3 regions of the Blautia marasmi genome follow, and region 1 is predicted to be linked to each of the others. Evidence: predicted binding sites of a transcription regulator. Region 1 holds the regulator's gene; each other region holds the start of a gene.

Region 1 (10,762 bases):
CTTTTCTGGATATGGTACACGGGAGAACCTTCCCTTATGATGACAATGGGCATGGCACACACGTGGCCGGTATTCTGGCCGGAAACGGGGCTGCGCTGAACGGAAAATACAAAGGTGTGGCGCCCGGCTGCGATATCATTGCTGTGAAGGTGCTGGATGAAAGCGGCAATGGAAATAAAGAGCAGGTCATCGAAGCACTGAACTGGATCAAGGAAAACAGGATAAAGTACAATATCCGGATCATCAATATTTCCGTGGGCACCACACAAAAAGAATCTCACCGGGATTTGATCCATGCAGTGGAAGCAGCCTGGGACGATGGCTTCATTGTTGTGGCAGCAGCAGGCAATATGGGACCGGGGCAGGGGAGCATCACAGCTCCGGGAAGCAGCCGGAAGGTCATTACCGTAGGTTCTGCGGATATGCTGGTGCGCCATCAGGGCATATCCGGGAGAGGGCCTACATCTGACTGTATTATCAAGCCGGATATTGTGGCACCGGGCAATGCCATCGTCTCCTGTGCCAACAGAAGCGGCAGTATGCCCTATGCAGTGAAAAGCGGCACCTCCATGTCCACGCCCATGGTGTCGGGAGGGATTGCCCTGCTTCTTGAAAAAGATCCCGCCCTGACAAATCTGCAAGTCAAAAAAAGACTCATGCAGACAGCAAAGGATTTAGGTTATCCCCACAACCTGCAGGGTTGGGGGCTTTTTCAGTTAGAGCATTTTTTATATGACGAAAAGAATTGAAAATTTATATTGACAAATAATGTATCATTGTATACAATGATACAAGAAATTCATTAGGATAAAGTGATAGCATATTGAAAATGTGATGCCGGGATATCCCGGAAGTTAGGATGAGGAGTGACGAAAATGATAAACAGAGCTGTCAGAATGAATTACCATACAAATTTACTGGAACTGGAAGAGCATATGTATCCCCTGGTGGATGTACAGACGCCGAATGTATTTCACAATCTGTTTCCTTACACAGAGGTACCAAAGATTGCGTTTAACGACAGGATCGTGCCCCACCATATGCCGGATGACATTTGGATCACTGACACCACGTTCCGTGACGGGCAGCAGTCAAGAGCTCCTTACAGCACTGAGCAGATTGTGACCATCTTTGATTACCTGCACAAACTAGGCGGTCCAAACGGAAGGATCCGTCAGAGCGAGTTTTTCCTCTACAGCAAAAAGGACAGAGACGCCGTATATAAATGCCTGGAGCGGGGATACAAATTCCCGGAAGTCACAAGCTGGATACGCGCCAGCAAAAAAGATTTTGAACTGGTAAAGGACATCGGACTTAAGGAGACAGGTATCCTGGTAAGCTGTTCGGATTACCATATTTTCTATAAAATGAAAATGACCAGAAAAGAGGCCATGGAGCACTATTTGAGTGTGATCCGTGAATGCCTGGAGACAGGGATCAGCCCCAGATGTCATCTGGAGGATATTACAAGGGCCGATATCTACGGCTATGTGATCCCCTTCTGTTTGGAGCTGAACAAACTGATGGAGGAGTATTCCATACCGATCAAAGTGCGCTGCTGCGACACTATGGGATATGGCGTCAATTATCCCGGAGCTGTGATCCCCCGCTCCATACCGGGTATTATCTACGGTATTTTGACACATGCGGGAATCCCCTCTGAGCTGATAGAGTTCCACGGCCATAATGACTTTTACAAAGCGGTGAGCAACTCCACAACCGCATGGCTATACGGCGCAAGCGGTGTGAACTGTTCCCTGTTCGGTATTGGTGAGAGAACCGGCAATACTCCCCTGGAGGCCATGGTATTTGAGTATGCCCAGATCAAAGGCTCCCTGGATGGCATGGATACAAGGGTCATCACAGAGCTTGCAGAATATTATGAAAAAGAGATCGGATACAAGGTTCCTTCCACCACACCGTTTGTGGGAAGCGCATTCAATGTGACAAGGGCCGGTATCCATGCAGACGGTCTGCTGAAAAACGAGGAAATCTACAATATCTTTGATACGGATAAATTCCTGGGCCGTCCGCCTCAGGTGGCTGTTTCCAACACTTCAGGCCTGGCAGGTATTGCCCATTGGATCAACAATCACTACCGGCTTTCGGGTGAGAGCCAGGTACAGAAGAACAGCGAACTGGTGCAGATGATAAAGGCCTGGGTAGATGCCCAGTATGAGGAGGGGCGTGTCACAGTCCTGACAGACGAGGAGCTCATATCCGTCATTGAGGAGAGCTGCAGGAGACTGCATATAACCTTATAAGGCATAAGTGAGGAAGGAAGTAAAATGGCAGTTAGAGAGAAGTCCCTGCGGGGCCAGGTATTTGACAAGATTCGTTCTAATATTCTGAAAGGCCATTACCAGCAGGGAGATGAACTGGTGGAATGTACCATTGGAAAAGAACTGGGAGTCAGCAGAACTCCGGTGCGGGAGGCCATTCGGCAGCTTGAACTGGAGGGGCTGGTGCGCCTGGTACCAAACAAAGGAGCCTTTGTCAACGGAATATCCGCAAGGGATGTAACGGATATTTATTTGATCCGTTCCCGGCTGGAAGGGCTCTGTGCCCGGATGGCTGTGGAAAATATAACACCGGAACAGCTGGAAGCTATGGAGGAAGCCATCGTATTGTCAGACCACCACGCGAAAAAAGAACATTATAAGCAGGTCTGTGAGATGGACGGCAAATTCCACAAGCTTCTATATGAAGCCTCCGGCAGCCGGATGCTCTCCCACACACTGTCTGATTTCCATCAGTATGTACAGCGTGTGCGGCAGGTATCCATCATGAACCGTATGCGTCTGAACAAATCAGGCAACGAGCACATGGAAATATTGGAAGCCATAAAAAGCAAGGATGCAGATTTGGCGGAACAAGTGGCGGCGAGGCATATTTATAATACGGTTGAGAATCTGAAACATTATAATCTGGAAGAAATTCTGCGGGAAGAGTACGGAAAGGAGAATGACAACAATGGAAAGAATTAAGATGACAACACCTTTAGTGGAGATGGATGGAGACGAGATGACACGAATCCTCTGGAAAATGATCAAAGAGGATCTGCTGGAGCCATATGTGGAACTCAATACAGAATATTATGACTTGGGACTGGAATACAGAAATGAGACAAATGACCAGGTTACAGTGGATGCGGCCAATGCCACAAAGAAGTACAAAGTAGCCGTTAAATGCGCAACCATCACACCCAATGCGGCGCGTATGGATGAATACCACTTAAAAGAAATGTATAAAAGCCCCAATGGCACCATCCGTTCCATGCTGGACGGTACCGTCTTCCGTGCTCCTATTGTAGTAAAGGGGATTGAACCCTGTGTAAAAAACTGGAAGAAACCCATCACCCTGGCAAGACATGCCTATGGAGATGTCTATAAAAATACGGAGATGGTCATTCCGGGACCGGGAAAAGTGGAGCTGGTTTATACCTCTGCTGACGGCACGGAAACAAGAGAACTGGTGCACAATTTCACAGGTGCCGGTGTGGCACAGGGAATGCACAACTTAAATGGCTCGATTGAGAGCTTTGCGAGAAGCTGTTTTGAGTATGCGCTCTCTACAAAACAGGATGTATGGTTTTCCACCAAGGATACCATTTCCAAAAAGTATGACCATACCTTTAAGGATATTTTCCAGGACATTTACGATAAAGAATACAAAGAGGCTTTTGAGAAGGCCGGTATTACATATTTCTATACACTGATCGACGATGCTGTGGCACGTGTCATGAAAGCAGAGGGGGGCTTTATCTGGGCCTGCAAGAACTATGACGGGGATGTTATGAGTGATATGGTATCCTCTGCCTTCGGTTCTCTGGCCATGATGACTTCTGTTCTGGTATCCCCTCACGGATATTTTGAATATGAAGCAGCACACGGAACCGTGCAGCGCCACTATTACAAGCATCTGAAAGGTGAAGAAACTTCCACAAACTCCGTGGCAACTATTTTTGCCTGGACAGGCGCGCTTAGAAAACGGGGAGAATTAGACGCAAGCAGCAGCCTCTGCCAGTTTGCTGACCGTCTGGAAAAGGCCACACTTGCTACGATCGAAAAAGGTGAAATGACAAAAGACCTTGCGCTGATCACATCACTGGAGGATCCGACTGTGCTGAACAGCCGTGAATTTATCCTGGCTGTCAGAAAAAATCTGGATGCTTTATACGCATAAAAATTATGTTTTATTGATTTCATAAGTCCATGTAAGAGAGTATAAGTCCCTGCTTACATGGACTTGTTCTTTTTAGTTAAAAGTTTTCAGACAGGGGGTTGAAAATCTGAGTCAATTTCTTATAATGGGTATTAACCGAATCGGTAAAGTACAAAAAGGGGGCTCAATATGGAGGACAAACTTAGCAGTCTTTCGGAGGAAAAAAAGAAAGCGATCGTCAATGCGGCACTGGAGGTTTTCGGTACCTGTGAATATAAACGTGCATCTACAGATCTGATCGCCGCCAAAGCCGGAATCTCAAAGGGACTGCTGTTTTATTATTTTAAGAACAAAAAAGAGCTGTATATGTATCTGTTTGAGTATGTCTTTGAAAAGGTGGGTTCACGCCTTTTGGATTCGCATTTTTTTGAAATCACGGACTTCTTCGAGTTGTTGGCTTACACAACCGAAAAGAAAGCCCGTATTCTCTCTGAATTTCCCTATCTTATGGAATACAGCGTCCGGGCATTTTTTACGTCCAGAGAGGATGTATCGGAGGAAATGAATTCCTTTATGAAAAACCAGATTGCAACTATGTTTGAGGATTATTGCAAAAATGTAGATATGACAAAGTTCAGGGAGGATGCAGAACCCAGAGAGATACTGCATATGCTTATCTGGCTTACAGACGGATATATGCATCAGAGAATGTTCTATACCGATACGGTGGATGCGGATTTATTGATGCAGCAATTCAGAAAATGGTCAGAAATGCTGAAGCGGATCGCATACAAAGAGGAGTATCTGACAGAAATGGTTGGAAGGAGGCAGGAAATATGAACGTAATAGAAATCAGCCATATAACAAAAGACTATGGACAGAACCGCGGTGTTTTTGACGTGAGTTTTTCGGTGAAACAAGGAGAGGTGCTTGGATTTTTAGGCCCAAACGGAGCAGGGAAGACCACAACGATCCGTCAGATCATGGGCTTTATCAAGCCTGACAGCGGCAGCCTGTCTATCCTGGATATGGATTGTTTTAAGGAGGCGGATAAAATCCAGTCATCCCTTGGATATCTTCCCGGGGAGATTGCTTTTATTGACTCCATGACAGGAATGGAATTTATCCGTTTTGTGGCAAAGATGAAGAAAATGAGAGATTTGGGCCGGGCTCAGGAACTAATGAAAATGTTTGAACTGAATCCCTCCGGCAAGCTGAAGAAAATGTCAAAAGGCATGAAGCAGAAGATAGGAATCGTCTGTGCATTCATGAATCCGCTGGCAAGCATCCTGATCCTGGATGAACCCACCAGCGGACTGGACCCTTTGATGCAGAATCGGTTTGTAGAGCTGATCCTTTCGGAGAAGAAAAAAGGAAAAACCATACTTATGTCTTCCCATATGTTTGAGGAGATTGAACGAACCTGTGACCGTGCCGCGATCATCCGTGACGGGCGCCTGGTTGCAGTGGAGGAGATTGAAAGATTAAAAGAGGGAAGACAGAAAGTGATAGTGATCACTTTCCGGGAGCCAGCTATGGCGGAAGCGTTCGCTGCCGCATTTCCTGAGGCCTCTTATCAGGCCGGGGAAAAAGCAGTGACTGCCAAAGTGGGAAAAAATATTGATCTTTTCCTGAAAAAGGCCAGCGCGTATACGATCACAGATTTAGATGTGCGCACACAGAGTCTGGAAGAGTTTTTCATGCATTTTTACGGAGAGGAGGCAGCACGATCATGAATGCTACGTTATTTAAAAAAGAGATCAAATCAAACTGGCTGCTGCTCGTCATTTTTCTTGCGGTCCTCAGTGTCTATGGCAGTATGATCACTATGATGTTCAATCCTGAAATGGGAGACAGCCTGAAAATGATGGCTGACAGCATGCCGGATCTGTTCGCGGCATTTGGCATGGCTGATGTGGGCCAGACATTGCTGGAATTTGTATCGGGATACTTATATGGAATGCTGTATGTGGCTTTCCCGGCGGTATTCATCATAATTCTCTCAAACAGACTGGCAGCCAAATACGTGGACAACGGCTCCATGGCTTACCTTTTGGCGGTACCTGCCAAACGCTGGAAGATCATGATGACACAGTGCGTTTTCATGCTGGTGTCCCTGCTTGTCATTGTCATTTATGTGACTTGCCTGATCCTTGTTGTCAGTGAGGTACTTTTCCCCGGGGAAATGGAAACAGCAGCGTTTATCCGGATCAATGTGGGTCTGCTGGGAATGCTTGTATTCTTTGGCGGCGCATGTTTCTGTGCTTCTTGTTTCAGTAATGAATCAAAAACTTCCTCTGCAGTCAGTACAGCCATCGTAGTATATTCAGTCCTTGTGCAGATGATATCGCAGGTTGGAGATAAATTTGAGAAAGTAAAATATGCCACACCTGTGACCTTGTTTGACATAGACGGTCTGAGTGCAGGGGACGGAAAAGCTTGGATGATGTGCGGCATTTTGTATCTGGCGGGTTTTTTACTTATGGGGATTGGAATCATACGGTTCAGCAAGCGGGACCTGCCCTTATAACAGAAAAACGGGAAGAACAGGCATTATGCCAGTTCTTCCCATTTTTCATAGAGTTCTTCCAGTTTTTGCGCGATCTCAGCTTTTTCGTTGGCCAGCTTTACGCATTCGGCCACATTGACCGCCACATCCGGCTTCTCCATCTCGGCGTCAATTTCCTTGTCTCTGGCTTCCAGGCGTTCAATCTCTGCTTCGGTCTTTTTCAGATCATTTTCGCGTTTCCTCTGGCGTGCCTGTTCTTCTTTCTGTTGTTTCCAGTCCAGTTTTGTGGCAGACACAGATTCTGCAGTTTCTTCCTCCTCCTGGCCAGGTGCGTAGATACGGGTGAGTTCTTCTCTTTTTTCCATATAGTAATCATAATTGCCGATGTAATTCACCATACTTTTGTTGGTCAGCTCCAGGATCCTGGTGGCTGTCCTGTTGATAAAATACCGGTCATGAGACACATACAGCACAGTTCCAGTGTAATTGCACAGGGCATCCTCCAGAATCTCTTTTGACATGATATCCAGGTGGTTGGTAGGCTCATCCAGGATCAGAAAGTTGGCTTCTGACAGCATGAGTTTAGCCAGGGATACACGTCCCCGTTCTCCGCCGCTTAAGGAGGAGATCTTCTTAAATACATCATCTCCGGTGAAAAGGAAAGCAGCCAGCAGATTGCGGATCTCTGTGTTGGTGAGTTTTGGAAAATCATCAGAGATCTCCTCAAAGATGGTCTTTTCCATATGGAGTACATGGTGCTCCTGGTCATAGTATCCGATGTGCACTTTGCTTCCCAGATGGAAGACCCCGGCGTCGGCGGGAACCAGCTCGTTTAAGATTTTCAGTATGGTGGTCTTGCCAGTTCCGTTGTTACCGATGATCGCTACCCGTTCCCCCCGTTTGACAGAAAAATTTAGGTCCGAAAAGAGGGGGAGAGAGGGGAAGGATTTTGTGAGATGTTCCACGGTCAGTACATCCGATCCGCTTTCCATGCGGGGCTTTAAGTAAATACGCATGGAAGCGTTTACCTCTGTGGGCTTTTCTATGACTTCAATCTTATCCAGCAGTTTTTCACGGCTTTCTGCCCGCTTTATGGATTTCTCCCTGTTAAACTGCTTTAACTTGGCGATTACTTCCTCCTGATGTTTGATCTCCTGCTGCTGATTCAGATACGCCTGATAGGCATCCCTGCGAAGCTGGGTCTTTTTCTCACTGTAAGCAGAATAATTTCCGGTAAATGAACTTACCTTTCCGTTATCAATATCAATAACTTTGGTTACGATCCGGTCCAGAAAATACCGGTCATGGGATACGATCAGGACAGCTCCCGGATAGTTCAGCAGATAGGTCTCCAGCCAGGAGATGGAATCCATATCCAGATGGTTGGTAGGCTCATCCAGAAGGATGATGTCCGGTTTGGACAATAGGAGGCGTCCAAGGGCAACTCGCGTTTTCTGCCCTCCCGACAGGGTGGAGATCTCTTTTTCAAAGTCACTTTCAGGAAAGCCAAGTCCTTTCAGCACCCCCACAAGTTCGCTTTTGTATGCGTAGCCGTTTTCCATTTCAAATTCATGGGTCAGCCGAGAATACGTTTCCATCAGGTGTTCCAGTTCTTTCCCGGAAGCGTGCTTCATCTGCTTTTCCGTTTCCCGCATATGAAGCTCCATATCCAGAATATGCTGTTTGACTTGCAGCAGGGAATCGTAGATGGTGAGGGCGCTGTCCAGCTCCTGGTGCTGGGCCAGGTAGCCGATGGTCCTGCCTCTGGATAAGATGACCTCCCCGCTGTCCGCTGGGATCTCCTGCATGATAATACGCAGCAGTGTGGATTTGCCTGCTCCGTTGATGCCCACTAAGGCAGCTTTTTCGCGTTCCTCTATATGGAAGGAGGCGTCATGGATCAAATTCATGCCTCCAAATGATTTTTCAATATTCTGACATGCCAGTATCATTTTTTAGAATCTCCTTTATCTTTAGGTGTAACTGTTTTGTCTCTTCACAGTCATAGACAAAAATCCGCCGGGAATGGACTTTAGCCGCGGGATTTTTGTGTTACTGTACACAGGCCACTGTACTGGGAGGCGTTTTCATGCTGAAAGCATGAAAATCCCCAGGCAGCCAGCGCGATATGGGGCAGAATGCTCCATATCTGTGCATCGCGAAGCGTGTTGCTGGACACGGAGTGAACAGTAACATTTTTGCTTCACCCTTCCTATTATATCTGAAATTCAGAATTTGACAACAGATAAAAACAACAATAACTGGAATTGTATTTGACTTTATTTTAACAATTATATATAATATTCCTATATGAAACAGAAAACTAAGACATAAGGAGGGTAAAGTCGTGGACGAAAAATGCATATCAAAAGCAGTCATCAGAAGACTTCCCCGATATTACAGATATTTAGGAGAACTTTTGGAAGATGGTGTGGAGCGTATCTCCTCAAATGAGCTGAGTACCAAGATGCGCGTGACGGCATCCCAGATCCGCCAGGACCTGAATAATTTTGGAGGGTTCGGGCAGCAGGGATACGGATATAATGTGCAGTACCTGTACACGGAGATCGCTAAGATCCTGGGACTTGACCGGACCCATAACATGATCATTATAGGAGCGGGCAATCTGGGACAGGCACTGGCAAATTATGTGCAGTTTGAAAAGCGCGGGTTTAAGGTAGTCGGTATCTTTGATGTGAACCCGGTTCTGAAGGGCATTTCCATCCGTGGGAACGAAATCCTTATGATGGATGAACTTCCCCAGTATCTGAAGGATAATGATGTTCAGATAGCGGCGCTCACTCTGCCTAAGAACAATGCAGAAGAGACAGCTGATCTGCTGGTGGAAAACGGAATCAAGGCTATCTGGAATTTCGCACATCTGGATCTGGAGGTCCCGGAGGATGTCATTGTGGAAAATGTACACCTGTCCGAGAGTCTCATGAGATTGTCTTATAATCTGAATTGTTATGTGACGGAACATAAAAAGTAAGAAAAGGCTGCTGCGGAACTTTTGCGGCGGCCTTTTTTGGCTGATACCAGCAAAAGAGAGGAGTGTTGACATGAAACAAATCGTAACCGGCGGACAGATGAAACTTTTGGATGATTATACCATCCGCAAGATCGGGATCCCCTCCCTGGTCCTCATGGAGCGGGCAGCCCTGAGTGTGTACCGGGCCCTTGTGGAGGAAGATTTCCCTCTGGAAAAAGTCCTGGTCCTCTGCGGCACGGGAAATAACGGCGCGGACGGCGTGGCTGTGGCGCGTATGCTTCATGTGGCAGGGGTTTCGGTAGATATCTGTATACTTGGAAAAAAGGATCATTATACAGAAGAAATGAGAAAGCAAGTGAATATTGCAGAAAATTATCACATATCCTTTGTCAAGAATGCCGTACCTGCTGAATATACTACTATAGTAGATGCTGTCTTTGGTGTAGGCCTGTCCAGAGAAGTGGGCGGAATCTACAGAGACACCATCGAAGCCTCTAACCGGTCGGAAGCAAAGATCATGGCAGTGGATATCCCCTCCGGTATCAGTGCAGATACGGGAAAGGTGCTGGGCTGTGCAGTGAAAGCTGACGTGACTGTGACCTTTGCCTATGAGAAGGCAGGGCTGTTATTCTATCCAGGTGCTTCCTGCGCGGGAAAAGTCAGGACTGCGGATATCGGGATCTATAAAATGTCCCAGAATGATTTTGAGCTGTCTGTACTGCGTTGTGAGGAGAAGGATCTGTACCGGATCCCCAAGCGGAAGCCGGATGGAAACAAGGGGACTTATGGAAAAATATTTCTGGCAGCCGGAAGCCGTGATTTAAGCGGCGCAGCGTATCTCTCTGCCTGTGCGGCACTCAGGACAGGTGCAGGTATGATCAAGGTACATACCAGGGAGGAGAACAGGCAGGCATTGACCACAATGCTGCCGGAGGCTATGTACAGCTTCTATGACGATGAGGAGATCAAAAAAGAACAGATCCGGGAAGGACTGGCCTGGGCAGATGTGATAGGAGTAGGGCCTGGACTTGGCACAGGGCAGCAGGCAGAAGATATCCTCTATACCATACTGGCAGAGGGCAGTAAACCTTTGCTGA
Region 2 (10,762 bases), 740 kb from region 1:
GAATGGGTAAAAATAGGACAATTCAGATAGAGTGCAGCCTAGGACAAGAGCATATAGATCAATTAGGAGATATTACCAGAGACAAATAAAAAAGGCCTGAACCACTGTATATACAGTACATTCAGCCTTTCTATAAGCAGATAACGGGAATCGAACCCGCCTCTCCAGCTTGGGAAGCTGGCGTTCTACCGATGAACTATATCTGCATACAAGTATAATTAAGGAAAATGAAATTCCCAGACATGCACCAGCCTGCGCGTGTTCCTCCGGGATATTCATATGTGTGAACCGAGACACCGCAGATACGGGCGTAACCGCTAACCGCACTCCTCCCGGAACTGATGCGTTGAGAGTATTATAATCCAAAATATTTCTATTTGCAAGAGTAATTTTGAACTGTTATAGCTTATATAACGAAAAAGAATAGCAGACTGCCTTATTATGCCTTGAAATATAAGCGAAAAAGGATTATCATAATTAAAATACTATATTGCGATAACATACGACAATTGTACGACAGGAGGAGAATCTCATGAACTATAAAATTGCATTGATCCCAGGTGATGGAATCGGACCCGAGATTGTGGCAGAGGCTAAAAAGGTGCTGGATCAGGTATGCGGAGTCTATGGCCACAGCTTTTCTTATGAGGAGGTGCTTCTGGGCGGAGCTTCCATTGATGTGCACGGTGTGCCGCTGACAGATGAGGCTGTGGAGACTGCAAAAGCTTCGGATGCTGTTCTTATGGGGTCCATAGGAGGAGATGCCAAAACCTCTCCCTGGTATCAGCTGGAGCCTTCAAAACGTCCGGAGGCAGGACTTTTAGCGATCAGAAAAGCCCTGAATCTGTTCGCCAATCTACGTCCGGCCTATCTGTACGATGAACTGAAAGGTGCCTGCCCTCTTAAGGAGGAAGTGATCGGCGATGGATTTGATATGATCATTGTCAGAGAGCTGACCGGCGGCCTGTATTTTGGTGAGAGAAAAACCGTGGTGGAAAACGGTGTGACAACAGCCGTTGATACCCTTACATACAATGAAAATGAAATTCGCAGGATTGCTGTCAAGGCTTTTGATATTGCCATGAAAAGAAATAAAAAAGTCACAAGCGTGGACAAAGCCAATGTACTGGATTCCTCCAGACTCTGGAGAAAGGTAGTGGAAGAGGTGGCAAAAGACTATCCGGAGGTGGCACTGGAACACATGCTGGTGGACAATTGTGCTATGCAGCTTGTCCATGATCCGGGTCAGTTCGATGTCATTCTCACAGAGAATATGTTCGGTGATATTTTGTCTGACGAAGCCAGCATGGTGACAGGTTCCATCGGAATGCTCTCCTCAGCCAGCTTAAATGAGACAAAATTCGGGCTTTATGAGCCGAGCCACGGTTCGGCTCCTGATATTGCGGGAAAAGGAATTGCCAACCCCCTTGCAACTATCTTATCAGCAGCCATGATGCTGCGCTACTCTCTGGACCTGGACAAAGAGGCAGATGCTGTGGAAGCAGCTGTACAGAAAGTCCTCACTGAGGGTTACCGCACAGTGGATATTATGGCAAACGGTATGAAACAGGTGGGTACCAAAGAGATGGGAGATCTGATCGCAGAGAGGATCTGAGATTTGAATGAGATAAGATCGGATAACAGAAAGGATTGTGAAAGAGTATGAGAAGTGATGCAGTAAAAACAGGCATGCAGCAGGCACCGCACCGTTCCCTGTTCAATGCCCTTGGAATGACAAAAGAGGAGCTGGAGAGGCCGTTGGTTGGTATTGTCAGCTCCTACAATGAGATTGTACCGGGCCACATGAACCTGGATAAAATTGTGGATGCCGTAAAATTAGGTGTTGCTATGGCAGGGGGAACCCCTATCATGTTTCCAGCTATTGCTGTCTGCGATGGTATTGCCATGGGACATACAGGAATGAAATATTCTCTGGTAACCAGAGATTTGATCGCAGATTCCACAGAGGCCATGGCTATGGCACATCAGTTTGACGCTCTGGTCATGGTGCCCAACTGTGACAAGAATGTGCCGGGCCTTTTGATGGCAGCAGCCAGGATCAATGTACCGACTGTATTTGTAAGCGGCGGCCCCATGCTGGCAGGCCGTGTGCATGGGCAGAAGAGAAGTCTTTCCTCCATGTTCGAGGCTGTGGGTTCCTACAGTGCGGGAACCATGACAGCAGAGGAAGTGGAAGAGTTTGAAAATAAAGTATGCCCCACCTGCGGCTCCTGTTCCGGTATGTACACTGCAAACAGCATGAACTGCCTGACTGAGGTGCTGGGTATGGGATTAAAAGGAAACGGTACCATTCCGGCCGTATATTCCGAGAGGATCAAACTGGCAAAACATGCAGGGATGCAGGTAATGGAAATGTACAGACAGAATATCCGGCCCCGGGATATTATGACAAAAGACGCTATCATGAATGCTCTGACTGTTGACATGGCTCTTGGATGTTCCACCAACAGTATGCTGCATCTGCCGGCGATCGCCCATGAGATCGGATGGGATTTTGATATTACCTTCGCTAATGAAGTGAGTGCGAAGACGCCCAACCTGTGTCATCTGGCACCTGCAGGCCCAACCTACATAGAAGACTTAAATGAGGCCGGCGGTGTATATGCAGTCATGAACGAGCTTACGAAAAAAGACCTGCTGAATTTAGACTGTTTGACAGTGACGGGAAAAACAGTAGGTGAAAATATTAAGGATTGCGAAAACAGGAACCCGGAAGTTATCCGTCCTGTAGAGAACCCTTACAGCCAGACAGGTGGTCTTGCGGTCCTGACCGGTAACCTGGCACCGGACGGCGGGGTGGTAAAACGCTCTGCAGTCTGTGAGGAGATGATGATGCACGAAGGTCCTGCGAGAGTCTTTGACTGCGAGGAAGATGCCATTGATGCCATCAAAGGCGGCAAAATCGTAGCAGGGGATGTTGTGGTGATCCGTTATGAGGGGCCAAAGGGTGGTCCCGGCATGAGAGAGATGCTGAACCCAACATCCGCTATTGCAGGTATGGGACTTGGTTCCAGCGTGGCCCTGATCACGGACGGACGGTTCTCCGGAGCATCCCGTGGGGCTTCTATTGGCCATATTTCTCCGGAGGCAGCCGTAGGCGGCCCTATTGCCCTTGTGAAAGAGGGAGATATCATCCGCATCAATATTCCAGAAAATAAGCTGGAACTGGCAGTTTCAGAGGCGGAAATGGATAAGAGAAAAGCTGAGTGGCAGCCAAGAGAGCCGAAAGTGAACACAGGATACCTGGCACGCTATGCGGCTATGGTAACCAGCGGAAACAGGGGTGCCGTTCTGGAAATCCAGAAATAAAAACAAAAAAAGATAACGGTTGGGAGGATTTCAATATGCAGTTGACAGGAGCAGAAATAGTAATCGAATGTTTAAAAGAGCAGGGTGTAGATACCGTTTTTGGTTATCCGGGCGGAACGATTCTGAATATTTATGATGAGTTATACAAACACAGCCATGAGATTCATCACGTACTCACTTCCCACGAGCAGGGAGCAGCCCATGCAGCGGACGGCTATGCCCGTTCCACAGGAAAAGTGGGGGTATGTTTTGCAACCAGCGGCCCAGGTGCCACCAACCTTGTGACAGGGATCGCAACAGCGCACATGGACTCTGTCCCCGTCGTTGCCATTACCTGTAATGTGGGGGTTCCCCTTCTTGGAAAGGACAGTTTCCAGGAGGTGGACATAGCAGGCGTTGTTATGCCTATTACAAAACACAGTTTTATTGTAAAAGACGTGAAGAAGCTGGCAAAAACCATCCGCCGTGCTTTTGTCATTGCGAAGAGCGGACGTCCCGGCCCGGTCCTTGTGGATATTACCAAGGATGTAACCGCGGCCAAGACAGAATTTGAAAACATAGTGCCAAAGCCGGTAAAACCCTCAGTGGCTGAGATTGAAGAGGCAGATCTGACGAAAGCTGCAGATATGATCCGGGAGGCAAAGCGCCCCTTCATTTTTGTTGGTGGTGGAGCCATTGCAGCGGATGCCTGGGAGGAGCTGCGCGTTTTAGCCCACAAAATCCAGGCACCTGTGACCGATTCCCTTATGGGAAAAGGTGCGTTTTCCGGGGAAGATGAGTTGTATACAGGTATGCTGGGGATGCATGGAACCAAGGCGTCCAATCTGGGTGTGACAAAATGCGACCTGCTCATTACCGTCGGAGCCAGATTCAGCGACCGTGTAACCGGCAATACCAGAAACTTTGCCAGAAACGCAAAGGTGATCCAAATTGATGTAGATGCGGCGGAAATCAATAAAAATGTGCTGGTTGACTGCAGTGTTGTGGGAGATGCCAGGGAAGTGCTGAAACGCCTGAATGACATGCTGGAGCAGAAAGAACATAAAGAATGGCTGGAATACGTTGAGGACCTGAAAGAAAAATATCCTCTGCGCTACAATGAGGAAGGTTTAAGCGGTCCGGCCATAATTGAAGAAATCTACCGTCAGACAAAAGGCGATGCCATTATCGTTACAGAAGTGGGTCAGCATCAGATGTGGGCGGCCCAGTATTACAAATATAAAACACCCCGCACATTTTTGTCCTCAGGCGGACTGGGAACCATGGGCTACGGTCTTGGTGCAGCCATAGGTGCCAAGATGGGCAATCCTGACAAGGTAGTTATCAATGTGGCGGGAGACGGCTGTTTCCGCATGAATATGAATGAAATTGCAACCGCTACAAGAAATGATGTTCCTCTCATTCAGGTAGTTATCAACAACCAGGTCCTGGGAATGGTTCGGCAGTGGCAAACTTTGTTCTATGAAGGCAGATATTCCAATACAGTATTAAAGGATAAAGTTGATTTTGTAAAACTGGCGGAAGCTATGGGGGCAGTGGGAATCCGCGTGACCACAAAGGAAGAACTCAGGGAAGCCTTAGCAAAAGCCATTGCATTAAATACAACGGTTGTTCTGGACTGCATGATCGACAGCGACGATAAGGTATTTCCAATGGTGCCGGCAGGAGCCAACATTGAGGATGCATTTGACGAGGAAGACCTGAAAGCAAAACAGAAATAGCATGTCTTTTGCAGAAAGACAAATGTTTTTATTGACAATAATATAACAAAGGGGTAGAATACTTCTTGTCAAGCAATTTATGCCACGTGTCCTCAAAAAGGGCATGTGGCGTTACTATTAGAAGTGCTTTAGAGAGATATAAGAGTAAAGCAATAGAGGAGGAAATGACAAGTGAGCAGAGTTTATAACTTTTCAGCAGGGCCGGCGGTTCTGCCGGAGGAAGTGCTGCAGGAAGCAGCAGCAGAGATGCTGGATTATAAGGGAACAGGCATGTGCGTCATGGAGATGAGCCACCGTTCCAAAGCGTTCGAGGATATCATACATACTGCAGAGGCAGATTTGAGAGAACTGCTGCATATTCCTGACAACTATAAAGTATTATTTCTGCAGGGCGGTGCCCACCAGCAGTTCGCCATGATTCCCATGAATCTGATGAAAAATAAAGTGGCTGACTACATTGTCACAGGCCAGTGGGCGAAAAAGGCATGGCAGGAGGCACAGAAGTATGGGACTGCAAACAAGATTGCGTCCTCTGAGGATAAGACATTTTCCTATATTCCCGATTGTTCTGACCTTCCCATAAGCCCGGATGCGGATTATGTATATATCTGCGAAAACAACACGATCTACGGAACCAAGTTTAAAACACTGCCAAATACAAAAGGCAAAACTCTGGTAGCGGATGTTTCCTCCTGCTTCCTCTCCGAACCTATGGATGTGGAAAAATACGGTATTATTTACGGCGGCGCACAGAAGAATATCGGTCCTGCCGGGGTGGTGATCGCCATCATCCGCGAGGATTTGATCACAGAGGATGTGCTTCCCGGAACACCAACCATGCTGACATACAAGACACATGCAGATGCAGAGTCCTTGTACAACACACCTAACTGCTACGGTATCTATATGTGCGGCAAGGTATTCCAGTGGCTGAAGAAACAGGGCGGACTGGAAGCCATGAAAGAGCATAATGAGAAAAAAGCCAAAATCCTTTATGATTACCTGGATGAGAGCGCGATGTTTAAAGGAACCGTGGAACCGGATTCCCGTTCTCTTATGAACGTGCCTTTTGTCACAGGAGATAAAGAGTTGGATGCAAAGTTTATCAAAGAGGCTTCAGCGGCGGGATTTGTTAACCTGAAAGGCCACAGAAGCGTAGGAGGAATGCGTGCCAGTATTTACAATGCCATGCCTTTAAAAGGTGTGGAGGCTCTGGTTGCTTTCATGAAAAAATTTGAAAAGGAGAACGCTTGATCATGTACAGATATCACTGCTTAAATCCAATTTCCGGTGTGGGACTGGAGCATTTCCCGGCCAAATACGAGAGTACAGACAATATATCGGATGCCGACGCTGTGCTGGTGAGAAGTGCAAACATGCATGAGATGGATCTTCCGAAGAATGTGGTTGCTATTGCCAGGGCAGGTGCGGGTGTCAACAATATTCCTTTGGAGGAGTGTGCAAAGGACGGTGTGGTAGTCTTCAACACACCAGGGGCCAACGCCAACGGTGTAAAAGAGATGGTCATTGCCGGAATGCTGCTGGCATCCAGAGATATTGTGGGTGGTATTGAATGGCTGGAGCATCAGGATGCCACGGAAGATATCGGAAAACTGGCTGAGAAAAAGAAAAAACAGTTTGCCGGCTGTGAGATCAGCGGCAGAAAGCTGGGGATTATCGGCCTCGGCGCCATCGGTGTAAAGGTGGCAAACGCAGCCGTACATCTTGGAATGGAAGTATACGGTTATGACCCGTTTATCTCTGTGGATGCAGCGTGGAATCTTTCCAGAAGTATCCATCACATCAATGATCTGAATGTGATCTACAAGGAATGTGATTATATCACCATCCATGTGCCGCTGATCGAATCTACAAGAAAGATGATCGGCGCGGATGAGATCGCCCAGATGAAAGAGGGCGTGGTTCTTCTGAACTTTGCAAGAGATCTGCTGGTAGATGAGGAAGCTCTGGCGGAGGCACTGAAAGAGGGCAAAGTAAAAAAATATGTGACAGACTTTGCCAACCCGCTGGTGACCAGCACACCCAATACTCTGGTAACTCCCCATCTGGGAGCATCCACAGAGGAATCGGAAGACAACTGTGCAGTGATGGCAGTGAAACAGCTTATGGACTTTCTGGAAAACGGAAATATCAAGAATTCCGTAAACTATCCGGACTGTGATACAGGTGCCTGTGTGGATGTGGGAAGAGTTGCCATCAACCACAAAAACATTCCAAACATGATCAGTCAGTTTACCAGAGTACTGGGTGATGCGGGTGTGAATATATCCAACATGACTAATAAGAGTAAAGGTGACTTTGCTTATACACTCCTTGATGTGTCCACCCCTATACCGCGTGAGGTCGCAAAAGAGCTGAAAAATATACACGGTGTGTATCGTGTTCGTATAGTAAAATAATAGCTGTGATGTAACGGTTCAGTACCTTCACAGTTGCAGGCAAAGATCCATGCAGAATCGCCTTTGGCGATGGGATTTTTGCTTGGCTGTGGCACACTTTCTTACGGTCAGCGCAGTGAATGCGCAGACCTACGGAATAGTTACGCTGTGATACTATTTTTGGCAGCATGAGTCATTGACGGGCCTGTCTTGAAGCTTCGGTTTCAGGGCAGGCTTTTTGCATAAATAATTGTGCCTATTTCATTGTATTTTAAGACTATATACGGTATAATTTTACTATAGCATTATAAAAAGACATCAATATATTTGGGGTGTGAAAATGAGCAGAAAAATGAAAAAACCGGAAACATTCATACAGAAGAGAGTCCGCAGCGCAAAGCGGATAAAATCTTTTTGCGGTGCGCTTAGAAGGAATCATAAGCGGCTTGGGAAGGTATTCCATGGTGTCTGCGAAGTCGCTGCCCATGTTATGGAGAAAAAATTATAAAGGAGAGCAGATAATGGCGGTAGTAAAACCATTTTGTGCAGTGCGTCCCCAGGAAAATCTGGCATCAAAGATCGCCGCACTGCCTTATGATGTATATAACAGAAAAGAGGCGAAAGAGGAAACCGAAAAAAATCCGTATTCTTTTTTGAAAATTGACCGGCCGGAGACACAGTTTCCGGATGATGTGGATATGTATGCACCTGAGGTTTACAAAAAGGCCAGAAAGATATTCTGGAACATGATGGAAGACGGAGATTTTCTTCAGGATGTGGACCCGAATTTTTATCTCTATGAACTGACCAGAAACGGACATGTACAGACAGGGATCGTGGCTTGTGCTTCCATTGATGATTACATGAACGGCATCATCAAAAAACATGAGAATACCAGGGTGGAGAAAGAGCTGGACCGCATTCGCCACGTGGATGTACTGGAGGCACAGACAGGTCCTATTTTCTTGGCTTACCGTGCAAATGCGGATTTCAGACACCTGATAGAGGTGAAAAAGAAGGATTTCCCTATTTTTAACTTTGTATCAGAGGATGGGATTCGGCACAGGGGATGGATGATCTATGAGTCGGCCATGACCCACAAGATAGAAAAAACCTTCCGGGCCATGGACAGCATTTATATTGCGGACGGTCATCACAGGGCAGCCTCAGCCATTAAAGCGGGGCTGAAAAGGCGCCAGGAGAATCCCAATTATACAGGCAGGGAGCCGTTCAATTATTTCCTGTGTACCCTGTTTGCGGATGAGGAGCTGGAAATCCTGGATTATAACCGGGTGGTGAAAGACTTAAACGGCTGTTCCGAGGAGGAGTTCCTGGAAAAAGTAAGAGAACGATTCTATGTATCAGAACCCGGAACAGAAGCGGTATCTCCCCGGCAAAAGGGTGAATTCGGCATGTATCTGGGTGACAGATGGTATACACTCAACATAAAGGACGAATATCGTTCCCCGGATGTGGTGGACGGACTGGATGTGGCTTTGCTGCAGAACAATCTGCTGGAGCCTGTGCTGGGAATCCGGGAGCCGGCAAAAGACCCCCGCATTGATTTTATCGGAGGGATCCGGGGGCTGGGTGAGCTGGAAAAACGTGTTTTGACAGACTGTAAAGCAGCTTTTTCCATGTACCCCACTTCCATGGCAGAGCTTTTTGCTGTTGCAGATGCCGGAAAGCTCATGCCGCCAAAATCCACCTGGTTTGAGCCTAAACTCAGAAGCGGACTGTTTATCCACAGGATATAGAATATGAGAGAGCATTTATATGATAAGATCGATCGTCTGGAAGCAGGGGAATCCCTGGACAGGGAGACCTATACGGAGCTGATCGAAAAGCGGGATGAGGAACTTGCCGGTTATCTGTTTGCTAAAGCAGCACAGATGCGGGAGAAATTTTACGGCAGCCGTATTTACATAAGAGGACTGATTGAGTTTACCAATTACTGCAGAAACGACTGTTATTACTGCGGGATCCGAAAAGGGAACCGCAGGGCAGAGCGTTACCGCCTTGAGAGGGAAGAAATCCTAGAGTGCTGCACAAAGGGCTATTCTCTTGGCTTCCGAACTTTTGTGCTGCAGGGCGGTGAGGACCCCTGGTATACGGATGACAGGATCACAGAACTGGTCCGTACCATAAAGAAAAAATACAGCGACTGTGCTGTGACTCTCTCCGTTGGGGAAAAGGAGAGGGAGAGTTATGAACGGTATTTTGAAGCAGGGGCGGACCGGTATCTGCTCAGACATGAGACAATCTGCGAAAAACACTATAAAACCCTGCATCCGCCTTCCATGTCCTATGCTCACAGGCAGGAATGCCTGAAAAATCTAAAGGATATTGGATTTCAGACAGGATGCGGTTTCATGGTGGGAACACCGGGACAGACGGCGGAGGATCTGGCAGATGAACTGCTCTTTTTAAAAGAATTCCAGCCAGCCATGGTGGGGATAGGGCCTTTTATTCCGCACAGGGATACTCCTTTGGGGAATCAGGTACCGGGAAGCGCAGAGCTTACCCTGTATCTGCTGGGATTGATCCGTCTGCTGCTTCCAAAAGTCCTTCTGCCTGCCACAACTGCCCTTGGAACCATTTCCCATGACGGGCGGGAGCGGGGGATACTGGCAGGGGCCAATGTGGTGATGCCAAACTTATCGGCTTCACTGGTACAGGGAAAATACGAACTGTACGACCATAAGATTTACACAGGCGCAGAAAATGCCGCCGAACTGGAACTTCTTCGCAGCCGCATGAAACAAATCGGCTGTGAAGTGACTGTAGACCGGGGAGACACTAAAATGGATACCCGGTAAAGAGAAAAGGAGAGGGTAAAAATGAGTTACGATCCGAAATCACTGAAAGCAGAGGAATTTATTTCTCACGAAGAAATCCAGGAGACACTTGCCTATGCTGAGGCAAATAAGCACAATGAGGCGCTTATTGACCAGATCATTGAGAAGGCAAAGCTTCGTAAGGGCCTGACCCACAGGGAAGCTTCCGTACTGCTTAACTGCGACATCGAGGAGAAGAACCAGGAGATCTATAAACTGGCTGAACAGATTAAAAAGGATTTCTACGGGAACCGGATTGTTATGTTTGCGCCCCTTTATCTGTCCAATTACTGTATCAACGGCTGTGTGTACTGTCCCTATCACAGGAAAAACAAACATATAGCAAGAAAGAAACTGACACAGGAGGAGATTGTAAAAGAGGTAACAGCTCTGCAGGATATGGGCCATAAGCGCCTTGCCCTGGAAGCGGGCGAGGACCCTCAGAACAATCCCATTGAATACATACTGGAGAGCA
Region 3 (10,762 bases), 790 kb from region 1:
CACCGTCAGAAAGAAGTCCGAATAAATGCAGTGCGGAATCATTTGCTTTTGCATTGCGTACTGCTTTCAGCAGCGCTTCGTTCTGAAAGAAATCACCGTCTTCAATCTCTTTTGTGATCCTCGTCAGCTCCTGGTAGACAATGCGGCCTGCACCCATATTCAGATGACCCACCTCGGAGTTTCCCATCTGACCTTCCGGAAGGCCTACTGCCATTCCGCTTGCATTGCCCTTTACAAAGGGGCACTGGGATTTTAACTGGTCCATAATAGGGGTCTTTGCCTCGCATACGGCATTCGCCTCACAATTGTCGTTCAGGCCATATCCATCGAGAATCATTAATACGGTTGGTTTTTTACTCATATTTTCTCTCCTTTATATGTCAAATTCCATTTCTGCGTCTTATACCTTTTTTATTTTAACAGAAATCCAGAATTTTTCAATCCTAATTACAAGATTTGGACGGTTTTTGTTAAAAAAATGACAGAAATTATAATGCATTTTGGCTCCGCTGTACAGTGGACAATAGCAGAAAACCGGGGGCTAAACAGCAAAGGACAGGAAGATCTTAGATCCATCTGTCCTGTCCCCGGTCATTATAATACTTTTGATAAAAATTCTCTTAATCTGGGATTTTTCGGGTTTTCAAAAAATTCCTTTGGATGGTTTTCCTCCTGGATCTTTCCCTCATCAATGAAGATCACCCTGGATGCCACCTCTTTGGCGAATCCCATCTCATGGGTGACAACCACCATGGTCATTCCGGACTCTGCCAGTTCTTTCATAAGCTCCAGCACTTCCCCCACCATTTCAGGGTCCAGGGCGGAAGTGGGTTCGTCAAACAGCATAACATCCGGGTTCATAGCCAGTGCTCTTGCGATAGCAATCCTCTGTTTCTGGCCGCCTGAGAGCATGTCCGGGTATGTGTCTGCTTTTTCCGGGAGCCCGACTCTTGCCAGAAGCTCATCCGCTTTCTGTGACGCTTCGCTCTGTGTCATGAGTTTTAACTTCACAGGGGCCAGCATAATATTTTCCTTTACTGTCATGTTCGGAAAAAGGTTAAACTGCTGGAATACCATGCCAATCTTCTGGCGGTGACGGTTGATATCAACCTTTGGATCCGTAATATCTGTACCCTCAAACAAAATCCTGCCGCCTGTGGGCACTTCCAGCAGGTTCAGGGAACGAAGAAATGTGGATTTACCGGAACCGGAAGGACCAATGACTGCAACCACTTCACCCTGACGGATATCCGTTGTTATGCCGTCCAGCACGTTATTCTCTCCAAAAGCTTTCTTAAGCCCCTGTACTTCCAGTAAAATGTTGTTATCGCTCATTGGTTCTCAACTTCCTTTCCAGCTTATTCATACATGCTGTTAAAATCATAACCAGTACCAGATAAATCAGGGCGGCTGCCAGCAGAGGCAGGTACGCATTATAAGTACGGCTCTGGATCAGCATAGCGCCCTTTGTCAGATCCATCATACCGATGTAGCCCACAATAGAAGTCTCTTTTAAGAGCACGATCATCTCATTGACCAGTGCAGGAAGCACATTCTTAAATGCCTGGGGCATAACAATGGACTTCATGGTCTGAGAATAGTTAAGCCCCAGAGAACGCCCGGCTTCAAACTGTCCCTGGTCCACTGACATAATACCGGAACGGACAATCTCCGCCACATACGCTCCTGAGTTAATACCAAAAGCAAGGCCGCCCACCAGCACAGGGTTGATGGAAAAGCTGCCAAAAATAACAAAATTCATGATCAATAACTGGATCATGGTTGGCGTACCGCGGATAACCGTCAGATAAACTTTAAATACCCCGTTCAGGATCTTAAAAGAACCGTTTTTGTCATGGCTGGAACGCACAATGGCTACCAAAAATCCGATGATGATACCGATGATCACTGCCAGAAGTGTGATGAGCAGTGTATTTCTCAAACCTTCCAGCAGCCACATATACCGGTCATCTTTTATAAAGTTGTTATAAAGCTGTTGTGAAATCCCTAATACACACATTTTTCCACCTGTCTTACTTTCTCCCGCAAGGAAAGCTGCCGGCAGGATCGTCAGCAGCTTTTCTTTTCAAGGGTCCTCTTTATTTCTTTACTATGATAACCTGGCTTGCATTTGCATAAGTATCCGTAAAATCAACACTTTCCAGACGTTCTTCATTTACAGTCATACCAGCTGCACCAAAGTCTGCTTTTCCGGACTGCACTGCAGGAAGGATCGCGTCAAATTCCATATCGGAAACTTCCAGCTCATATCCCAGTTTGTCACAGATAGCCTGAGCAATATCTACGTCGATGCCCACAATAGATTCACCGTCGTGGTATTCCCACGGCTCAAATTCCGCGTTGGTCGCCATTACCAGTTTGCCTTTGGAACGGTCAGCATCCGCAGGTGATTCATATGGGTTTTTGCCCGCCTCATCGCCAATGTAATTGTTTACGATATCGGAAAGAACACCTTCCTTTTCCAGTTCTCCCAGAGCTTTGTTGAAGGCATCTTTCAGCTCTGTATTTCCCTTTTTCATACTGATGGCATACTGCTCATCATCAAACTGGTCCTCGATCATCTTCAGGTCGTCATTCAACTCAACAAATTTCTTGGCCGGCTCTGTATCGATCACCACACAGTCAATCTGGCCTTTTTTCAGCGCCTGGATTGCCTGAGCGCCTTTGTTATAGCGCTTTACTTCTTTGGCCCCCACAGAAGGTTCTGATACCGTAGTATCACCTGTTGTTCCAAGCTGTACGCCGATAACGGCATCCTTCAGATCCTCTTTTGACTCAATTTTCTTTGTGCTGCTGCCGCATCCTGCCAGAGACAGTACCATGGCAGCTACTAAAGCTGCTGCTGCTAATTTTTTCATATTCCTCTCTCCTTATGCATTCATTTTTATGCATTATTAATGTATATTATGTATTTTTATTCAACTGATTAGCATTATATCAGTTTTACACACAAATTTCAACAGAAAACCGCAAAAACAATACACGCGTTTACACCTTCCCGCGTCACAGCACTGCTGTTTTATGGGTATAAAGGCAAAATCCTGATTTCTGGACATAGTTTCAGCCGGAGCATATAAACTCCGGCTGTTTTCCTAATACACTACAATCGGTGTATTCACTTCAATATTATTGTAAATCATTTGTACCGCATCAATCGGCGTGTTGACACAGCCATGAGAACCATTGCTCAGATAGATATCACCGCCGAACGCATCCCTCTTCACCAGGTCGTGGATGCCCACGCCGCCGTTGAATGGCAGCCAATAGGTAACCGGCTCTTCATAATCAATACTTCCGTCCGGCTTTTTCCCCACAAGGGTGAAAGGACTCTTTTTGTCTTTCAGATTCCAGGCACCTCCTGCCGGTGTTGCATGTCCTGTGTTTGGATTACCAGTCACTACCGGAGTATCCACAACAAGGCTGCCGTTTTTATAGAACCACATATGCTGCTGGGAAATGGATATCTCCACATAAGTGCCGTCAATCTCATTGCCGTCATGTTTCTGTGCCTTGTACAGCCAGGTCACTTCCAAAGTTGTACTCTGTCCGGCATTGAGCGTGTTCATCAGGGACTCTGTGGTCTTATCCTGCCACAACTGCCAGCCATAGTCGCCTCCGGTAAGATGAACCGTACTTCCGCCTGTAGTAACAAAGTCTCTAGCTTTTCCTTTAGTGTTGTATACTGTGGAAAGGTCTATAATATATTGCTTCACCGTAGGCTCGTCAAAATAATAATTGCCAGCGTCGTCTTTCTTCAGCCAGGATTTCAAAAGGTCTCTGGTGATCGTTTCCTGCCCATGACCGAAATCCAGAACGATCTGCATGGTAGTCAATGCATTCAGCTTATCTCTTTCCTGGGTCAGAGCCGCGTCATCCTGCCGTACAGCAGGCGCCTGATAACAGCCTGACTCCTCCAGGGAGACTTCCCCTTTCCTTCCGTTCACAGCATCCTTGATCACCTTCACTGTCTTTTCCTGATCCAGGGTATTGCCTTCCACCTCAGGGACAATCTGATATGCTTCCCCGGTATCCTCCAGATAAGCATCCTGCGGCGCTGTCATATTTTCCGGCTTGAGACAGGCCAGGCTGCTGATAACCGTATCCAGACTTGCCTCATCATAGGAATTATCCAGGCTCACCTCATAATTCTTATTTTTTGCCAGGCTGAATATCCACAGCCAGGAATTCTGGTCCTTCAAAAGCTGTTCCAGTTCTCCGTCATCCTTATAAGTCAGCTTGATGTCAGCGGCCTGTACCACATCCTGCTTGTCATCCCGCTCTTTGATGGTCAATGCATAAGTTTCCGCTTCCTTTTTGATGATCTCCTTGATGTAGTCCACCGATTTTTCACTGCAGTCATATCCATTGATGGTGGTTCCGCTGTAGAATTTATCCTGGTAATAATACCCTACCGCACAGTAAATTCCTACCACTGCCAGCAGCAGCACGATCAGCAATGCTATCAGTATTCTTTTGACAACCTTGCTTTTTCCCTTATTCTTTTTTTCTGTTTTTTTGTTTTCTTTTGTTTTTTTACTCATTTTCACACCCTTTAATTATTAGACGCATTTCTCCCCTAAAAAGTTTCACATGGATTATTTTAACGCAAAATACGACAAAAAGGAAGAGGTTTCAGGCATACACTTGAAATTTTAGGAAATTTTCATTATGATGTTAATAAAACGAAACAGTTTTGGTAAAGAAATGAAATGTTTGGAGGAAAATCGCTGATGAACCAGACGGACGAATATAAAAATTGTTCACTCTGCCCAAGAAACTGCCATGTTGACCGTCATTTGCGCAGAGGCTACTGTCAATGTACCGACAAACTGATGGCTGCCAGAGCTGCCCTGCACCATTGGGAGGAGCCGTGTATCAGCGGTACAAAGGGCAGCGGCACTATTTTTTTCACAGGCTGTACACTCCGCTGCTGCTTTTGCCAAAATCATTCCATAAGCAGCCAGGGGTTTGGAAAAGAAATCTCTCCGGACAGACTGTCTGAAATTTTCCTGGAGCTACAGGATGCCGGGGCCCACAATATCAATCTGGTGACACCCACTCAATATCTGCCCTCCATCCTCCCTGCCCTTGACCGGGTAAAAAGCCGTCTTCATATACCGGTTGTCTACAACTGCGGAGGATATGAAAAACAGGAAACCTTAGCGCTTCTGGATGGCTATGTGGATATCTATCTGCCGGATCTAAAATATCATGACAGTGAACTGTCCGCTTGTTACTCCGGAGCCGCCGATTATTTTTCCGTGGCTTCCAAAGCCATTCAAGTTATGATAGAACAGAAGGGTGCACCCGTCTTTGACAAAGACGGCCTTTTGAGAAGCGGTGTCATCATCCGGCACATGGTTCTTCCCGGCAGCCGAAAAGACTCCCTCCGTCTGCTGCACTGGATAAAGGAAACGCTTCCGGATGACCACTATCTCATCAGCCTGCTGAGCCAGTTTACTCCTTTCTATAAAAGCAGCGAGCATCCAAAGCTCAACCGCAGAATTACCACATATGAATATGAAAGTGTACTGAACGAAGCCATCCGCCTTGGCCTCACAGACGGATATATGCAGGAAAAGAGCAGTGCCAAAGAGGAATATACCCCGCCTTTTGACCTTGAGGGAATCCAGGCCCCGGGTCATCCCTGACAAAAAAGCCCTCCCTTTTACAGGGAAGGCTTTTCTAATGCTGCAATAGATTATTTATAATTGACGATCTGTCCAAAATCCGGTTTCAGGGAAGCGCCGCCTACCAAACCGCCGTCGATATCGTTCTGAGCGAACAGTTCCGGAGCTGTCTTAGCATTTACAGATCCGCCGTACTGGATACGGATAGCTTCTGCAGTTGCCTGGTCATAGACTTCAGCGATACATGCACGGATGTCTGCACAAACTTCCTGTGCCTGCTCTGTCGTAGCTGTTTTTCCTGTTCCGATAGCCCAGATCGGTTCATAAGCGATAACCGCTGTCTTTGCCTGGTCTGCTGTCACACCCTGGAATCCAACTTTAACCTGCTGACGGATAAAGTCCATGGTCACACCCTGTTCCCTCTGCTCCAGAGTCTCTCCGCAGCACATGATCGGAGTGATTCCGTGTTCAAATGCTTTCAGCATTTTTTTGTTTACCGTCTCATTTGTCTCTGCGAAGTATTCTCTTCTCTCAGAATGACCTAAAACAACATATTTTACACCTGCGTCTGTGAGCATGTTGGGAGCGATCTCGCCTGTGTAGGCACCTTTCTCCTCATAGTACATGTTCTCAGCGCCAACCTGGATGTTTGTGCCTTTGCAAGCCTCCACGACCGGGATGATATCAATTGCAGGTACGCAGAATACTACGTCCACTTCTTCGTTTGCTACCAGAGGTTTTAATGTGTTTACTAATTCAACTGCCTCGCTGGGAGTCATGTTCATCTTCCAGTTACCAGCAACAATTTTTCTTCTTGCCATGATCCGATTTTCTTCTTTCTATCTTCCCGCAAGCGGCGGGATATTTTATTTATCGTTCGCTGCTGCCACACCCGGCAGTTCTTTGCCTTCCAGGAATTCCAGGGAAGCACCGCCTCCTGTGGAGATGTGTGTCATCTTGTCCCCATATCCCAGGATATTGACAGCTGCTGCTGAATCACCGCCGCCGATAATGGTGGTAGCGTCTGTATCAGCCAGTGCTTTTGCAACTTCTTCTGTTCCATGAGCAAAATTCGGCATCTCAAAACATCCCATTGGTCCGTTCCATACTACAGTCTTGGCATCTTTGACAGCTTCACAGAAAATTTTCTCTGTCTCAGGTCCGATATCCATGCCTTCCCATCCGTCCGGAATCTCACCGCGTTTTGCCACCTGGATGTTGCAGTCATTTGAGAAGTCATCACCAATACGGTTGTCCACCGGCAGTAAAAGTTTTACGCCTTTTTCTTCTGCTTTTTTCATCATATCCAGTGCATACTGCAGATAGTCATCCTCACAGAGAGATGTACCGATGTGTCCGCCCATAGCCTTTGAGAATGTGTAGGACATTCCGCCGCCGATGATCAGGGTGTCCACTTTGTCAAGCAGGTTGTTGATAACAGAAATCTTGCTGGAAACTTTAGCGCCGCCTAAGATCGCAACAAAAGGTCTCTTAGGATTGTCCACTGCATTTCCCAGGAAGTCGATCTCTTTCTGCATCAGATATCCGACAACTGCGGTATCTACAAACTGTGTCACACCAACATTGGAGCAGTGTGCTCTGTGGGCAGTACCAAATGCATCATTTACAAATACATCGCACAGAGATGCCAGCTCTTTGCTGAATGCCTCTCCGTTCTTCGTCTCTTCTGCACGGTAACGTGTATTTTCCAGTAAAACAACATCTCCGTCTTTCATTGCCTGGACAGCAGCCTTTGCATTTGGTCCGACTACTTCCGGGTCAGCGGCAAATTTTACTTCCTGTCCCAGTAATTCTGACATTCTCTTTGCAACAGGTGCTAAAGATAATTCCGGTTTTGCCTCTCCCTTGGGTTTGCCCAGGTGAGAACACAGGATCACTTTTCCGCCGTCAGCGATCAGCTTCTTGATAGTTGGAAGAGCTGCTACCAGACGATTTTCATCTGTGATCTTACCATCCTGAAGGGGAACGTTGAAATCACAGCGGACTAAAACTTTTTTACCTTTTACGTTGATGTCATCAACTGATTTTTTGTTGAGCATTGGATGATGCCTCCTTTAATATTTGTTCTTGTAACGGTTCAGTATCCCCACATCTGCAGACAAAGATCCATGCAGAATTGCCTTTGGTGATGGGATTTTACCTGGCTGCGGAATGTTTTCCTTACGGCCAGCTCAGTAAATGGGCAGACCTGCTGAATCGTTACTTGTTCTTATCAAATAATACTTCCCATTTCACGAATGGACGAAAGAAGCCCGGTCCAAAATAGACCGGACCCCTTAATGAGTCATTATTCATAACTATTCCATCCATGGAGCAGTTACGAGTATCCGCCCGTTAAAATCGCTCTGCGATGGAACGAATACCTGCTGCCGCCACTCTTATGCACGGTCTGCTCAGTAAATACGCAGGCCCGGCTGAATGGTTATCTTTATTCTTAATGATTATTTCTCTAATAATTTTCCGAAGTATTTGATTGTTCTTACCATCTGGCTTGTGTAAGAATTCTCATTGTCATACCAGGAGATTACCTGTACTTCTGTTGTGCCATTGTCTAACGGCATAACCATTGTCTGAGTTGCATCAAACAGAGAACCATATCTCATACCGATAACATCGCTGGATACGATTTCATCTGTGTTGTATCCGAAGGACTCTGTAGCCTGCTCTTTCATGATTGCATTTACCTGATCTACAGTTACAGTTCCGTCAACAACTGCTGTCAGAATTGTAGTAGAACCTGTCGGGGTCGGAACACGCTGAGCAGATCCGATCAATTTGCCGTTCAGTTCCGGGATAACCAGACCGATAGCTTTTGCAGCACCTGTGCTGTTCGGAACGATATTAACTGCTGCTGCACGGGATCTTCTTAAATCACCTTTTCTCTGCGGTCCGTCCAGTGTCATCTGATCACCTGTGTAAGCGTGGATCGTGCACATGATACCGGATTTGATCGGAGCCAGGTCATTTAATGCTTTTGCCATTGGTGCCAGGCAGTTTGTTGTACAGGAAGCAGCTGAGATGATGTTGTCATCTTTTGTCAGTGTCTCATGGTTTACATTGTAAACGATGGTCGGAAGGTCGTTTCCAGCCGGAGCGGAGATAACAACTTTCTTAGCGCCTGCTTTGATATGTGCTTCTGCTGCACTTTTGGATGTATAGAAACCTGTACATTCCAGAACTACATCTACACCGATCTCTCCCCAAGGAAGTTCTTCAGCTTTTGCTTTTGCGTAGATCTTGATCTCTTTTCCATCAACTGTGATGGAGTCTTCACCTGCTGTTACTGTATCGCCAAGTGCATATCTTCCCTGTGTAGAGTCATATTTCAGTAAGTGAGCTAACATTGTCGGAGATGTTAAATCATTGATCGCTACGATTTCAAATCCTTCTGCTCCAAACATCTGTCTGAAAGCAAGACGTCCAATACGTCCAAATCCATTGATTGCTACTTTTACTGCCATGTTATTCATTCCTCCTAAAAGTGTTTGTATTCCGTGAGGTTTCTATTAAGATTGTTAAAGAAACATCAACCTATTTGATATTGTACCTAATCTGAGACAAAAATTCAAGCATAAAATGAAAAATCGTACCAGTTTTACATTCTCTTTATGTACAATTCCCTTTCTTTCCTATATAATTAGGGCAGCAAAAGAAAAGGAGATGTCATCTATGTACGCAGATTATCACATGCACACGTCATTTTCCAGTGACAGCGAAGCCCCTATGGAACATATGGTCCTTGGGGCTATTCACAGAAATATGCCCAGCATTTGCTTCACGGAACATATGGATTTCGATTTTCCTCCCGGAGAGTTTGATTTTCTGGTGGATATGCCGGCCTACCGGAAGAAACTGATGGAACTCAAAAAGAAGTATGAGGATAAAATAGAGATATATTTCGGTATGGAGCTTGGACTCCAGCCCCATCTGACCGGAAAACTGCCCTCCTTTGCCGCCAGCTTTCCCTTTGACTTTATCATCGGCTCTGTACATGTTGCGGACGGATGTGACCCCTATGACAGGATATTCTTTGAAAACCGCAGTGAGGAGGAGGCCTACCGCAGTTACTTTACCTGTCTTCTTGAAAACCTGAAAGTCCTTTCCTGCTTTGATGTATGCGGTCATATTGACTATGTGGTGCGCTATGGCCCCAACCGTAATCTGTACTACTCCTACGAAAAATACAGGGATATCCTGGACGAGATTCTTCATGTGCTGGTGCAGAAAGGCATTGGTCTGGAGTGCAATACAGCCGGCTTCAAATACGGCCTGGGCCACCCCAATCCCACAGAGAACATACTGATCCGTTATCGGGAACTGGGCGGCGAAATCCTGACCATCGGTTCCGACGCCCACGCACCGGAACATATCGCCTATGATTTTGAACGTGCCGGAGCGCTTTTAAAGGAATGCGGCTTCAAATATTATACTGTTTTTAAAAACAGAAAACCGGAATTTCTTCCTTTATAAAAGAATCCCGGTCCCAAAAAGCATCAGGCCGGCAGCCTTTCCTGCCCGCCAACGGTTCCCACAGGGTATTGTTCTGCGCGGCTGCCTGTACTGGTGCTGTTTTTATCACAGCCATTTCACCTGGCTGCCATATGCGATCTTAGGTATCACAGTGCGATAAATACTGTCCAGTTCTTCCCTGCAGCGCATTTGTCTATGCTCTTCCTCCATACAGTCCGCCTTTCCCAAAATCCTGTATTCCACGCCAAACAGGCGGCATATATTCCGGGAATCAAAAAAGCCGTTCTTTTCATAAAAGCTGATTCTTCTTCTGCGAACCTGTCTTTCCGTCTCCCGGGCTGCAAAAGATGGTTCTTCAGATTCTACCATGACCAGATTCTCCCCAAATACATCCTGAAGTGCCCGAAGACACGCGCTGCCATATCCTCTGTCTCTCAGGGACGGCAGCACAGCCAGATAATCAATGAGATATGCCCTGCCCGATGGTGCCTTTATCAAAAATGCGTAACCTGCCAGTTCCCTTTCATTATAAAACCCGTACCCTTCACCTCTGTTCTGCTCTATGAGCATCAAAATACTTTTCAGCGGTTTAAGCTCTGCCCTTGGAAAATCCTTTTTCA

Evidence for each region. The regulator Rex, encoded in region 1, represses fermentation and respiration genes when NADH is low (regulators of the CRP and FNR family bind a similar motif). The targets are predictions, from matches to a motif close to ATTGTTAANTANTTAACAAT.
Region 2: a site for Rex is predicted at 5,082-5,101, ahead of serC (3-phosphoserine/phosphohydroxythreonine transaminase). Genes of this name have one in related genera too.
Region 3: a site for Rex is predicted at 9,184-9,203, ahead of gap (type I glyceraldehyde-3-phosphate dehydrogenase). Genes of this name have one in related genera too.

The regions. Positions count from the first base shown of each region.
Region 1 is NZ_OIWX01000001.1:5,257,781-5,268,542, forward strand. It holds gene C6P39_RS22990 (S8 family peptidase) at 1-749, shown strand, start outside; gene C6P39_RS22995 (beta/alpha barrel domain-containing protein) at 876-2,264, shown strand; gene C6P39_RS23000 (GntR family transcriptional regulator) at 2,289-2,987, shown strand; gene C6P39_RS23005 (NADP-dependent isocitrate dehydrogenase) at 2,974-4,185, shown strand; gene C6P39_RS23010 (TetR/AcrR family transcriptional regulator) at 4,354-5,004, shown strand; gene C6P39_RS23015 (ABC transporter ATP-binding protein) at 5,001-5,900, shown strand; gene C6P39_RS23020 (ABC transporter permease subunit) at 5,897-6,694, shown strand; gene C6P39_RS23025 (ABC-F family ATP-binding cassette domain-containing protein) at 6,718-8,625, opposite strand; gene C6P39_RS23030 (redox-sensing transcriptional repressor Rex) at 9,021-9,665, shown strand; gene C6P39_RS23035 (NAD(P)H-hydrate dehydratase) at 9,736-10,762, shown strand, end outside.
Region 2 is NZ_OIWX01000001.1:5,993,355-6,004,116, reverse strand. It holds tRNA gene C6P39_RS26510 (tRNA-Gly) at 136-206, opposite strand; gene leuB (3-isopropylmalate dehydrogenase) at 533-1,615, shown strand; gene ilvD (dihydroxy-acid dehydratase) at 1,663-3,330, shown strand; gene ilvB (biosynthetic-type acetolactate synthase large subunit) at 3,366-5,051, shown strand; gene serC (3-phosphoserine/phosphohydroxythreonine transaminase) at 5,223-6,305, shown strand; gene C6P39_RS26485 (phosphoglycerate dehydrogenase) at 6,308-7,471, shown strand; gene C6P39_RS26480 (DUF1015 domain-containing protein) at 7,972-9,207, shown strand; gene hydE ([FeFe] hydrogenase H-cluster radical SAM maturase HydE) at 9,211-10,269, shown strand; gene hydG ([FeFe] hydrogenase H-cluster radical SAM maturase HydG) at 10,291-10,762, shown strand, end outside.
Region 3 is NZ_OIWX01000001.1:6,050,249-6,061,010, forward strand. It holds gene gpmI (2,3-bisphosphoglycerate-independent phosphoglycerate mutase) at 1-361, opposite strand, end outside; gene C6P39_RS26720 (amino acid ABC transporter ATP-binding protein) at 595-1,335, opposite strand; gene C6P39_RS26725 (amino acid ABC transporter permease) at 1,325-2,020, opposite strand; gene C6P39_RS26730 (transporter substrate-binding domain-containing protein) at 2,100-2,879, opposite strand; gene C6P39_RS26735 (L,D-transpeptidase family protein) at 3,114-4,562, opposite strand; gene C6P39_RS26740 (radical SAM protein) at 4,752-5,672, shown strand; gene tpiA (triose-phosphate isomerase) at 5,723-6,472, opposite strand; gene C6P39_RS28090 (phosphoglycerate kinase) at 6,518-7,711, opposite strand; gene gap (type I glyceraldehyde-3-phosphate dehydrogenase) at 8,114-9,133, opposite strand; gene C6P39_RS26760 (histidinol-phosphatase HisJ family protein) at 9,342-10,142, shown strand; gene C6P39_RS26765 (GNAT family N-acetyltransferase) at 10,248-10,762, opposite strand, start outside.